Regions from separate parts of the Streptosporangium sp. NPDC000563 genome, predicted to be linked through region 1. Evidence: predicted binding sites of a transcription regulator. Region 1 holds the regulator's gene; the other holds the start of a gene.
What was found. Region 1 encodes LexA, which represses DNA repair genes until DNA is damaged. Its sites were predicted from a motif close to TCGAACANNTGTTCGA; they were not measured.
Positions count from the first base shown of each region.

Region 2: a site for LexA is predicted at 2,345-2,360, ahead of recA (recombinase RecA). Genes of this name have one in related genera too.

Region 1 covers NZ_JBEPDA010000006.1:139,408-145,941, reverse strand. Annotated here, with positions in the region: gene lexA (transcriptional repressor LexA) at 749-1,459, shown strand; gene leuS (leucine--tRNA ligase) at 1,933-4,401, opposite strand; gene ABT352_RS17745 (hypothetical protein) at 4,955-6,534, shown strand, end outside.
Region 2 covers NZ_JBEPDA010000003.1:304,583-311,116, reverse strand. Annotated here, with positions in the region: gene ABT352_RS12140 (ATP-dependent helicase) at 1-412, opposite strand, end outside; gene ABT352_RS12135 (VOC family protein) at 699-1,187, shown strand; gene ABT352_RS12130 (DUF3046 domain-containing protein) at 1,371-1,565, shown strand; gene ABT352_RS12125 (hypothetical protein) at 1,573-1,848, opposite strand; gene recA (recombinase RecA) at 2,467-3,603, shown strand; gene recX (recombination regulator RecX) at 3,618-4,454, shown strand; gene rny (ribonuclease Y) at 4,741-6,357, shown strand; gene ABT352_RS12105 (S9 family peptidase) at 6,424-6,534, opposite strand, start outside.

The DNA of each region.
Region 1 (6,534 bases):
CGTTCCGGATCACGCCCGGACCACCGTCCCCGCTCACGGCCGGGGCTCCATCCCCGCCCACGCCCGAGCGACCGCCTCGCCTCGCGTCCGGGACTCCGCCCAGGCTCACGCCCGGATGCCCCGCCGGGCTTTCGCTCGGACTCACGCGAGGCCCGCCCCGGCTCCCGCCCACGCTTTCGCCCGGACTCCCGAGCGGATTCCCGTCTCATCTCGCGGCCGGACCTTCGCGCAGCCTCACGGCCGGATCCTCGCCCGGGCTCACGCTCGAAGACCCGCTCGGGCTCCCCCCCGGACCTTCGCCCCGGCTCACGGCCGAGGCGCGCCCTCGGCACAGGTCCCGACACCGGCACCGAGTCCCACACGGCCTCCCACCCCTGCTTCGCCTCGGACCTCCGCCCGGGCTCCGGCGCGGGACCGGGCTCCGGCTCCGGTCTCGGGGGCGGCACGAGCCGCAGGCGCGGCGCTCCCGGTGATCGCTGCGCCGCCCGGGACCTCGGCGCGATCCTGGATCGTGGTGTCGTCGCGGTCGGTTTCACGGTGGCCCCCCATCCCCTCGACCTGGCCGAACACATGTCGAAGAAAGATCGGTGAATCGAACACGATGTCGATCAAACTCCCGTACGATGTTGTACACCACGGCGTCGCCGATTTCGAGGACATTCGAACAATTGTTTGAGTATGATCTTCGGCCGAGGTATGGTCGCTGTGTGCGACGTCTTAAATACAGACCGGGAGGCGAGGAGTTCGTATGAGCCAGCACAACGAGAACGGTTCGGCCGCCAGCGACCTGGCGGTGCGAAGGCGTGACTCCCTTGGCCTCACCCCCAGGCAGCGGAAGATCCTTGAGGTGATCCGCGATTCCGTGCAGCAGCGCGGCTATCCGCCGTCCATGCGGGAGATCGGCGAAGCGGTGCAGCTCACCAGCACCTCCAGCGTGTCGCACCAGTTGACGGCTTTGCAGCGCAAGGGCTACCTGCGGCGTGATCCGCACCGCCCCCGCGCCTTGGAGGTCCGCCTTCCCGGCGAGCCCGTGCTGTGGGTTGACCCCGACTCCGGCGAGGACGAGACTCCGGTCAGCCGTCCGACCGCCGCCTATGTGCCCCTCGTCGGTCAGATCGCCGCCGGTGGCCCCATCCTCGCCGAGGAGAGCATCGAAGACGTCTTCGCCCTGCCCAGGCAGCTTGTCGGTGAGGGCACGCTCTTCCTCCTCCAGGTGACCGGCGACTCGATGATCGAGGCCGCCATCGCCAACGGTGACTGGGTGGTCGTGCGCCAGCAGCCGGTCGCCGACAACGGCGACGTGGTCGCCGCGATGATCGACGGCGAGGCCACGGTCAAGACCTTCAAGCGCAGAGACGGCCACGTCTGGCTGGTCCCGCACAACCCCAACTACGACCCGATCCCCGGCGACGAGGCCACCGTGCTCGGCAAGGTCGTCGCGGTCCTCCGCAAGCTCTGACGCGAGCGTCCCACGCAGGCTCCTCACCGCTCTCCACGGGCTCCGGCCCGTGGAGGCGTCGCCGTCTGAGAGCGTCACCCGGCACGCGGGTCCGGACCGAGCCACACCGTGGTTACGCGAGCTCGGCATCACGCGCCTCCGGCTTTCTGTGCGACACGCCATAGAACGACACGCCGGATGGGGCCCGACATCTGATGTCGGGCCCCATCCGGCGTTCTCAGGTGATGGGACATCCCCGGGAAGATCTCTCGCCGGCGGGCACGGAAACCCACCCGGCGAGGCCGAGATGGAGGCCCGCCGCTTGAAGCGGCACGGGTTCTCCCCCGAAGTGGTCACGGGGACACGCCGGCCGAGTTGACGCGCGACACCCGGGGTGCCCTCGCAAGGGCACCCCGAGTCCGTAGCGACCCCGCGAGACGTCCGCGGCCACGACGGTCACTCAGTCGTCCGCGGCCCGAGGGCACGCGGGACGACTACGGCACGATGTTGACCAGCTTGGGCGCGCGGACGATCACCTTGCGCGGCGTGCCGGACAGGAAGGGCTGAACCTTCTCCGACCGCAGGGCCAGCGACTCCAGGTCCGCCTCGGAGATCTCCGGGGAGACCTCCAGCCGGTCGCGCACCTTGCCCGCGACCTGGACGACGCAGGTGACCGACTCCTGGACCAGCAGCGCCGGGTCGGCCACCGGCCAGCCCGCGGTGGCGACCGAGGCGGCGTGTCCCAGCCGCTCCCAGCCCTCCTCCGCCGCGTACGGCGCGACCAGGGACAGCATGACCGCGAGGGTCTCGGCGGCCTCCCTGACCGCCGGGTCGGCGGCTCCGGGGCCGGAGTCGATGGCCTTGCGTGCCGCGCTCGTCAGCTCCATCATGCGGGCCACCGCGACGTTGAAGCGGTGCGACTCGACCAGCTTGGTGACCTCGTCGATGGTGTGGTGGACGACCTTGCGCAGGTTCAGGTCTCCCGCGGTGACGTCGACGCCGGGCGCGGAGGCCGCGCCGGCCTCCGCCATCACGCGGAACGCGCGGGCGAGGAACTTCTGCGAGGCCGCCGGGGAGACGTCGGACCAGTCGATGTCGTCCTCGGGCGGTCCGGCGAAGACGACGGTCAGCCTGACCGCGTCGACACCGTAGGCGTCGATCTGCTGGCCCAGGTCGACGCCGTTGCCCAGCGACTTGGACATCGCCTTGCCCTGGTTGATGACCTGCCCCTGGTTCAGCAGACGGGTGAAGGGCTCGACGAAGTCGACCATTCCCATGTCGTGCAGGACCTTGGTGAAGAACCTGGCGTACAGCAGGTGCAGCACGGCGTGCTCGACGCCGCCGATGTACTGGTCGATCGGACCCCACCTGCGCACGCGCTCGACGTCGAACGGCCCCTCGTCGTAGGCCGGGTCGACGTAGCGCAGGAAGTACCACGAGGAGTCGACGAAGGTGTCCATCGTGTCGGTGTCGCGCTTCGCCGGGCCGCCGCACTTGGGGCAGGAGACGTTGACCCAGTCTTCGGCCGAGGCGAGCGGGGAGATGCCCTTGGGCGCCAGGGCCTCGCCACGCATGTCGGGCAGGGTGACGGGCAGCTGGTCGTCGGGGACGGGGACCTCGCCGCAGTCGGCGCAGTGGATGATCGGGATCGGGCAGCCCCAGAAGCGCTGGCGGGACAGCAGCCAGTCGCGCAGCCGGAAGTTGACCGTGAAGTGACCGGTGCCCCGCTCGCTCAGCACCTCGATGATCTTCCGGATCGCCTCGGCCTTGGCCAGGCCGTCCAGCGGGCCGGAGTTGACCATCGCGCCGTCACCGGTGGTGGCGACACCGGTCTCGCCGGGATCGGCCAGACCGGTGTGCACGACCACCCGTACCGGCAGGTCGAAGGTACGGGCGAAGTCCAGGTCGCGCTGGTCGTGGGCGGGCACGGCCATGATGGCGCCGTGGCCGTAGTCGGACAGCACGTAGTCGGCCGCCCAGACCGGCATGCGCTCACCGTTGACCGGGTTGATCGCGTACCGGCCCAGGAAGACGCCGGTCTTCTCCTTCTCGGTGGACAGCCGGTCGATGTCGGACAGCTTGGACACCTCGACCCGGTATGCCTCGAACGCCTCACGCCGGTCGTCGGTGACGATCTCCTCGGCCAGCGGCGCGTCCGGGGCGACCACGAAGAAGGTGGCGCCGTACAGGGTGTCGGGACGGGTGGTGTAGACGGTGACCGGCTCGTCCCGGCCCTCGATCACGAAGTCGACGTCGGCACCCTCGGAGCGGCCGATCCAGTTGCGCTGCATCGTCAGCACGCGCTCGGACCAGCCGCCTTCCAGCAGGGACATGTCGTCCAGCAGCCGGTCGGCGTAATCAGTGATCTTGAAATACCACTGGGTCAGCTCGCGACGGACGATCTCGGCGCCACAGCGCTCGCACCTGCCGTCCTTGACCTGCTCGTTGGCGAGCACGGTCTGGTCGTTCGGGCACCAGTTGACCAGGCCACCCTTGCGGTAGGCCAGGCCACGCTCGAAGAAGCGGTTGAAGAGCCACTGGGTCCATTTGTAGTACGAGGTGTCGCTGGTGTGCAGACGGCGGGACCAGTCGAAGGAGATCGCGTAGCGCCGGTAGGAGTTGGCCTGGGTCTCGATGTTGGCGTAGGTCCACTCCGCCGGGTGCGCGTTGTGCTTGATCGCGGCGTTCTCGGCGGGCAGGCCGAAGGAATCCCAGCCGACGGGGTGCAGCACGTTGTAGCCGCGCTGGACCCAGTAGCGGGAGATGACGTCGCCCAGGGCGAACACCTCGGCGTGCCCCATGTGCAGGTCGCCCGAGGGATAGGAGAACATGTCGAGCATGTAGCGCCGCTCGCGCGGGTCGGCGGGGTCGTCGGAGGCCCGGAAGGGATCCAGTTCCTCCCACCTGCGCTGCCACTTGACCTGCAGGACCTGCGGGTCATAGTGCTGCTCGTCGCTCTGCATGTCGGCTCGCTCGCTCACGTCGATCTTCCTCGGGGTATGCCTGCGTGGATGGTCCGACCCGTCCGGCCCAATGCAAAAACCCCCCGCTCACGCGGAGGGCAGCCGCATCGGCAGGGCGCTCAGGGACGGGAAGGCCGATGCGGCCCGATAAGCAGGGTCGCGGCACGCATAGGGCAAGACTATCGCAGCCCGCAAGGCGTATTCGTGGCCGGCGAGAACAGGACCGATCACGGCAAACAGGAGACAGGATCCGGCCAGGTCAGCAGAATGGAGGCTCCCGTTCTCCCGGGGGCAACGAGACCCGATGGCTATACGCCTGTTGTGACCTCGTATGTCTCTCGCGTTTACTCTTCTAACCGTGGCACATTCAGCAGAGTCGGGGCAGGGCCCGGATCCGATGGAGGTCGGCCTGCCCATGCAGGATCCGCCGACCGACCCCACCGGACTCCAGTTCAGGGGGGCGTTCTCCAGTTTCCCTGCGAGCCCCCCCGTCTCACGTGAGACCATGCCCAATACGCCTAATTCGGGCACCCGCGCGGGAGGTAAGGAAAGCATGGCCTCGGAGCAGTCCAGCCAGTCCCACCTGCCTTCGGCATGGCCGGAGGCTGCCGAGCCGTCGCCCTCGTGGTCGAACGATTCGCTTGGCACCGGACCCCGGCTGCCCCTCCCGCAGGACGAGCGGCAGAGCGGCAACGGCCCCTCCTGGCAGACCTCACCCGGCGAAGGACAGCGCGCCTCCACATCCCAGGCCGACCTCCCCGGCGGCGGCCGGTCCCAGAGCACCCCGCCCCAGAGCGACGGCCGCCCGCAGAGCCCGCAGGCCGACGGCTGGGCGCAAGCCTCTGCCCCGCAGAACAACGACGGCTGGGCACAGGCGACCAACCCTCAGGTCAACAGCTGGCCTGATGCCTTCAGTCCACGCAACGACGGCTGGGCGCAAGCCTCTGCCCCGCAGAACAACGACGGCTGGGCACAGGGGTCCGGTTCTCAAGCAGACGGCTGGGCACAGGCATCCGGTTCACAGGCCGACGGCTGGGCACAGGCCTCGGCCCCGCAGAACAACGACGGCTGGGCGCAAGGATCCGCCGCACAGCCCGACGGCTGGGCGCAGGCGTCGGGCCCGCGGGGCACCGACAACCGGCACCAGACCCCACCCGGCAACGGCAACGGATGGCCGCAGCCCACCTCCCCCCAGTCCCACAACGGCGACCAGCGCCAGGCCCCCCAGACGGACTCCCCCGGCGGCCGGCCCCAAGCAGCCACTCCCGACGACACCTGGCCCCCCACCCCACCCCACGGCGACCGCACCCAGAACCCGCAGGCCGACAGCTGGGCACAGGCGACCAGCCCGCAGGCAGGCGGCTGGGCACAGGCCTCGGCTCCGCAGAACAACGACGGCTGGGCACAGGGGTCCGGTTCTCAAGCAGACGGCTGGGCACAGGCGACCACTCCTCAGGCCGACGGCTGGGCGCAGGCATCCGGTTCACAGGCCGACGGCTGGGCGCAGGCGACCAGCCCGCAGGGGAACGCCCAGCGGCAGGGTTCCGGCGCCGCGGGTGAGGCGTGGCAGGCCACCGCACCGGGGCAGCCCTCCGGTCGCCCCTCGGCGGAGAACAACGCGTGGCCGCCGGCGCAGGCGGAGAACACCGCTTGGCCGCCCACCTCTCCGGGGGGCGGTGACACCTGGCCCCCGGCCTCCCCGGGAAACGCGGGATTCGCCGAGGCCCCCACCTCGACGTTCTCCCCCGCCTGGGCGAACGGTGATGCTCCGGCCGCTCGCTCCGGCGGCGCCCTCCCCGGCACCGCTCAGGGTTCCCAACCCGGCGCCACCCCCTTCGGCGGCAGCTCACCCGATGGCGGCCACCCGAACGGTCCCCAGAACGGCGGCGACTCCGGCGGCGAAAACGCCCGGCGCGGTTACGGCGTGCCCGACAACCCCGCCATGTGGGCCCTGGCCGCGGCGAACGCGGCGGCCCCCAACGCGTCCTCGGCTCTGGGAGCACCCCCTGTTCACCCCGGAACCGACCCGCGACAGGGCGGACCCCAGCAGGGGCAGTCCCAGCCAGGCCAGCCTCAGCCTGGTCAGGTGAACCAGCCTGGCCAGCCCGGCCATCATCTGAGTCGTGACCCGTC
Region 2 (6,534 bases), on a different contig from region 1:
GCCGCGCGGTCTGCCTCAGCCCGGCGAGCGGGGCCCGGAGGTTGCGCTCGACGTCGACGGCGAGAGCCTTGAGCGGCGACACGTACAGGACCCGGCACCGCCTCGCCGGCTCGCCGTCCCCGCGAGAACGCCCCCGCCCGCGCCGCGAGCCCGCACCGCCCGCCTGACCCGTACCGGAGGTCTCGGCGTCGGGGGGAGGGGCGGAGGCGAGCCGGTCGAGCGACCACAGGAAGGCGGCGAGCGTCTTGCCGGAGCCGGTGGGCGCGACCACCAGGGTGTTGTCACCCCGGGCGATCGCCGCCCACGCCCCCTCCTGCGCGGCGGTCGGCGCGGAGAACGCCCCGGTGAACCAGTCTCTGGTCATCCGGGTGAAGTGGTCGAGCGCGCCGCCCGTGCCCGTTGTCTCGCTCATCGCCGCCCCCCTGGCTCCCGGTCCGGCCGACCAACCGGGTCACCGCCCATACTGCACGGTCCCACCGACAGAACCCGCCACCGCCGACCGGCGGGCGGGAGTGGACGGACCGCGCGTCACCTGCGGACACACGAACCGGCCTCGCGGCGGGAACGAGGGAGATCACGTCTCCCGGGGGTCTTCCCGACGCCCTGCGGCCATGACATGGCGTCCGGGATAGGTTGGCCCCCTGTCGTCACGGACACGACTTTGACGAACACACGACGCATTGAGTGGTGAGCTAACGGTGAGCATCGACCATCAGGCCATCGAGGCGACACGCGAGCGGATCAAGGCGGAGCACCTCAGGGAGCACCGCCCTCCGAGCAGCGCGAGGGGGTTGCACCACTTCGCGCTGATCTCCTCCGACGTCGAGACGACGATCGCGTTCTACCAGGACCTCCTGGAGTTCCCGCTCACGGAGATCTTCGAGAACCGCGACTACCGGGGGTCGAACCACTTCTTCTTCGACATCGGCAACGGCAACCTCCTCGCCTTCTTCGACTTCCCCGGCCTGGACCTCGGCCCCTACAAAGAGGTTCTCGGCGGGCTCCACCACATCGCCATCTCCGTCGATCCCTCCACGTGGGAGCGCCTGCGGGGCAAGCTGGAGGCGGCGGGAGTGCCGCACCAGGTCGAGAGTGGCGCGTCCATCTACTTCGCCGACCCCGACGGCGCACGCCTGGAGCTGCTCGCCGACCCCCTCGGCGAGATGTACGGCTCCCGAGTGCTCTGACGACTCCGCCTCCTCACCCCGGACCTCGGCCGCCCGCGTTCTCACCGGCGACGGCCCTTCCCCGTACGTCTCCCGTCCCGGTCCCGGCGGGCCTGGACGGGAGATCGGGAGACGGGGTGGTTCGCGGTCAGGCGGCGTCTCGGAACGGGCTCCCCCACCCCGGAGTGGACCCATACTTGGGGTATGCGCCTGTCGGAATTCTGGAAGCGGATGAAGTCACACTTCGGTGACCGGTACGCCGATTCATGGGCCAACGACTACGTCATCGCCGACCTCGGCGGCCGGACCGTGGTCCAGGCGCTGGCCGACGGCGTGGGGGCGAAGGAGGTCTGGCACGCCGTGTGCGGGGTGACCGACGTCTCGCCCAGGCTCCGCTGAGAGCCGGTCAGGATTCGGGAAGCGGGACGAGGAGCCTCTCCACCACCTCGGCCGCGTGCGCGGGATCGTCGGCGCTCTCCTCGCCGTCCGGTGCCCACAGGAACAGCCAGCCGTCCTTGACCGGCGTGGCGAAGACGATCGTCTGCCGGTGACTGTCGGGATGCCACACCCACAGCACGGGGGCGGTGCCGCCGAGGGTGCGGCTCGCCATCCCCCGTTGTCGCAGTTCGGCGGCGAGGGAGTCGAGATGGGCTAGGCGTTGCTGTGTGAACGCGTTGGGCACGTCGGGCACCTCGGGTCGTTTCCCCTCAGGATCACCCCAGGTCAGCCCGGTTACAACAGGCTCCAGGTAATTCTTGGAAATGTCGCCTTTCGGATGGGTTCCGGGTTCTCCGGGGCGGTTCTCCCGCCGCCGGTGCCCACGGCGCCTGGCGCCACGCGCCTCGTCGGCGGCCCCGCCGCCCGTGCCTGGTTGCGTAGACCTGTGGTGTTCTATGCCAGTTACCGGCTATTCATGTGTTTCGTAGCCATTCATGCCCGATGATGCCTGTCGCACCCGGTGTCACGCACGCCTCGCCGGTGGCTCCGCCGTCCGCGCCCCCGTGTTCGTCGGACCGCCACGCGACATCTGGACCGTCAAGGCGGACCCGCAGTCCGCGCCCACTCGTGTTCGTCCGCGTCCGTCTGTGTTCGTCGGCGCCCGGTCGCGCCCGGTCGTGCGCGGGTGACCTCCGCGATGGTTCGCGACTCCCGCAACCCGTGGTGCCAACGGGCGGCGATCGAACAGTCGTTCGGCTATATTGAACAGGCCACCACTCCTGGCGTGCCCTCCCGAAAATGTCGGCGGCACCCCGTAGCTTTCTGGCAACCGATCCAACCCGCGACCCTTCAGGGGGCTCCCATGGCAGCTAACGACCGCGAGAAGGCGCTTGAGACCGCACTCGCTCAGATCGAGCGTCAGTTCGGCAAGGGCTCGATCATGCGCCTGGGCGACGAGACCCGGGCTCCCATCGAGGTGATTCCCACCGGCTCCATCGCGCTCGACGTGGCCCTCGGCATCGGAGGTTTCCCACGCGGCCGCATCGTCGAGGTCTACGGTCCCGAGTCCTCGGGCAAGACCACGGTCGCCCTGCACGCGGTGGCCAACGCCCAGCGCGGCGGCGGCATCGCCGCGTTCATCGACGCCGAGCACGCGCTCGACCCGGAGTACGCCCAGAAGCTGGGCGTCGACACCGACGCGCTGCTCGTCTCCCAGCCCGACACCGGTGAGCAGGCGCTGGAGATCGCCGACATGCTGATCCGGTCCGGCGCCGTCGACCTGCTGGTCATCGACTCGGTCGCCGCACTGGTGCCCAAGGCCGAGATCGAGGGCGAGATGGGCGACAGCCACGTCGGCCTCCAGGCCCGCCTGATGTCCCAGGCGCTGCGCAAGGTCGCCGGCGCGCTCAACAACACCGGCACCACCGCGATCTTCATCAACCAGCTCCGCGAGAAGATCGGCGTGATGTTCGGTTCGCCCGAGACCACGACCGGTGGAAAGGCGCTGAAGTTCTACGCCTCGGTCCGTCTCGACATCCGCCGCATCGAGACGCTGAAGGACGGCACTGAGGCGGTCGGCAACCGCACCCGGGTGAAGATCGTCAAGAACAAGATGGCCCCGCCCTTCCGGGTGGCCGACTTCGACATCCTCTACGGCGTCGGCATCTCCCGCGAGGGTGGCCTGATCGACATGGGTGTCGAGCACGGTTTCGTCCGCAAGTCCGGCGCCTGGTACACCTACGAGGGTGACCAGCTCGGCCAGGGCAAGGAGAACGCGCGAAACTTCCTCAAGAGCCACCCGGACATGGCGAACGAGATCGAGAAGAAGATCAAGGAGAAGCTGGGTGTCGGCCCGCGCCTTGACAGCCCGGCCGCCCCGTCGCCCGTCCCTGCGGCTTCGGCCCCGGCCGCCGCGTCCGGCCGTGCGGCCGGTGCCGCGTCTTCCGCCGGGTCCGGTCGCGGTTCCAAGGCCGCCACTCCCAAGCCGGGTGACGCCTGAGTCCGGGCTGATCGATGACGACGGGACCTGACTCCGGTCCGGCCGACCAGGCCGGGCCGAGAGACTGGGGCGCCTGGCCCGACGAACCTCGGGCGGCCTCACCGGGCAGGCGTGGGCGCGACTTCGGTTCGTCCGCTTTCGAGGAAGGGTTCCGCGAGGAGACCGCGGAAGCTGCGGGCGACGCACCCCGCGGCCGGAGGAAACGTGCCTCCCGTCGTGGCGGGCGGCGCTCAGGGAGGGCTACCCCGGGTTTCCTTCCCGAAGGATCCGACGGCCCCGACGGACCAGGCGGGTCCGACGGATCGGCCGAGCGGGCCGGGGTGAGCCGGAAGTCCGAGGCCGACCCGCAGGCGGTGGCGCGAGGCATCTGTCTGCGGCTGCTGACCATGGCGCCGCGCACCCGAGCCCAGCTCGCGGAGGCGCTGCGCAAGCGTGAGGTGCCACAGGAGGCGGCGGACGCCGTGCTGGACCGCTTCTCCGAGGTCGGACTCATCGACGACGAGGCGTTCGCCGCGGCATGGGTGAGTTCACGCCACGCCGGGCGGGGGCTCGCCAGAAAGGCCCTCGCCTCGGAGCTCCGCCATCGCGGGGTGGAAGAGGAGACCGTGAAGGAAGCGGTGGATCAGCTCGATCCCGAGGAGGAGGCGGAGACCGCCCGTCGCCTCGTTCGGCGCAAGCTCTCCTCGACCCGAAGCCTGGAGCCCGCGGTCAGGACTCGCAGACTGGCCGGCATGCTCGCCCGGAAGGGATACGGCCCCGGCCTGGCCTTTCGCGTCATCCGCGAAGTGCTGGAGGACGAGGGTGCGGAAACATCGTCATTCACGGATGATTCGGGCTATCCGCTTGACTAGTCCAAAGCAGCTTGACAGCGGGTCTTTGCTTGCTCGTTACCTCTCTGACGCTTAATCTCAACGGCAGTGAGGAGTTACTCCGCGCAGTGCGGATTGTCATAGCGGTGTAGTACGGGCAAACAGGCTTGGCGGATGAGGACGGAACGACGGACCGGCGGGAAGAGCCGGTAGGTGATCCCCTCTGGGGTCACTTCTGTCCCGACAGCGCTGCCACCTGGACTTTCCGTGCCGTGCGTGTGACCCCTCGTGTGCCTGATATTTGCGACGCGAGGAAGGTGAGGCGCGCATGGATCCGGTCGTGGTCGTCATGTTGGTAGTGACGGTTGTGGCTCTCGCCGTGATGACAGCCGTGCTGGTCGTGTTGCTGCGTCGTATCGGTGGAGCCGGGCCCGTGCAGAAGGGCCCCACCCCTGAGCAGGAGGCCGAGGCCGAGACCCATCTGGAGGAGGCCAGGCGCGAGGCCGCCGACATTCGGGCGAGAGCCAGGGATGACGCCGGAGAGCTCCTGCGCAAGTCGGAGACGGCGGTCGAGGCGGCGGCGGAGATGCGCAAGGAGGCCGAGGCCGAGGGCAAGATCCTGAAGTACGAGCTCAAGGAGCTCCGGTCCGACCTCGAACGCAGGGAGAACCGGCTCGCCGAGCGGGAGCAGCGTCTCGACGAGGAGGCCAGGCGCCAGACCGACCGGGCCCGCAAGCTCGCCGAGACGGAGGTCGAGCTGGCCGACCGCCGTGAGGATCTCGAACGGGTCGCCGAGGAGCGTAAGACCATCCTGGAGCGGGTGTCCGGACTCACCAGCGACCAGGCCAAGGCCGAGTTGGTCCGAGAGATCGAGAACCAGGCCAAGCGCGAGGCCGCGCTGATCATCAGGGAGATCGAGAGCGAGGCCCGCAAGGAGGGTGAGAAGCGCGCCACCAAGATCGTCACATTGGCGGTCCAGCGGGTGGCCACCGAGCAGACCGCCGAGTCCGTGGTGAGCGTTCTGCACCTGCCGGGTGACGAGATGAAGGGGCGCATCATCGGCCGTGAGGGCCGCAACATCCGCGCCTTCGAGTCGACCACCGGCGTCAACCTGATCATCGACGACACACCGGAAGCCGTGTTGCTGTCGTGCTTCGACCCGGTCCGCAGGGAGACCGCGCGACTGACCCTGGAGAAACTCGTCCTCGACGGGCGCATCCATCCGCAGCGCATCGAGGAGGCCCACGAGCGCAGCAAGGCGGAGGTCCAGGAATTGTGCGTGCGCGCCGGTGAGGACGCCTTGGTGGAGCTCGGCATCACCGATATGCATCCCGAGCTGGTCACCCTTCTCGGCCAGCTTCGTTACCGCACCTCCTACGGCCAGAACGTGCTCGGTCACCTCATCGAGTCCGCCCACATCGCCGGAATCATGGCGGCCGAGCTGCGGCTCGACACGACACTGCTCAAGCGCTGCACGCTCCTGCACGACATCGGCAAGGCGCTCACCCATGAGGTCGAGGGCAGCCACGCGCTCATCGGCGCCGAGATCGCCAGACGCTACGGCGAGCACGAGGACGTCGTCCACGCCATCGAGGCCCACCACAACGAGGTCGAGGTCAAGACGGTCGAGGCCGTCCTCACCCAGGCCGCCGACGCGATCAGCGGCGGCCGCCCCGGAGCCCGCCGCGAGTCGCTGGAGGCCTATGTCAAGCGACTGGAGCGGCTTGAGGAGATCGCCACCTCCTACGAGGGCGTCGAGAAGGTCTTCGCCATGCAGGCGGGGCGGGAGATCAGGGTGATGGTGAAGCCCGACGCGGTCGACGACATCCAGGCCCAGGTGATCGCCCGAGATGTCGCCAAACAGGTCGAGGAGGAGCTCACCTACCCCGGCCAGATCCGCATCACGGTCGTCCGTGAATCGCGGGCCACCGAGTTCGCCCGCTGACCCCGCCGAACCGTCGCCCCCGCCGAACCGCTGAAAACCCGTTGAGCCGCTGACCTCGCCGACCGGTCAGGAGTGGAAGATCTGCTGATAGAAGGCGAGCTCGGTGGCGAGGGCCGCACTACGGGTCTCGGCGCGGCGGAACCCGTGGGCCTCGCCCTCGAACGTGAGGTAGGTGCA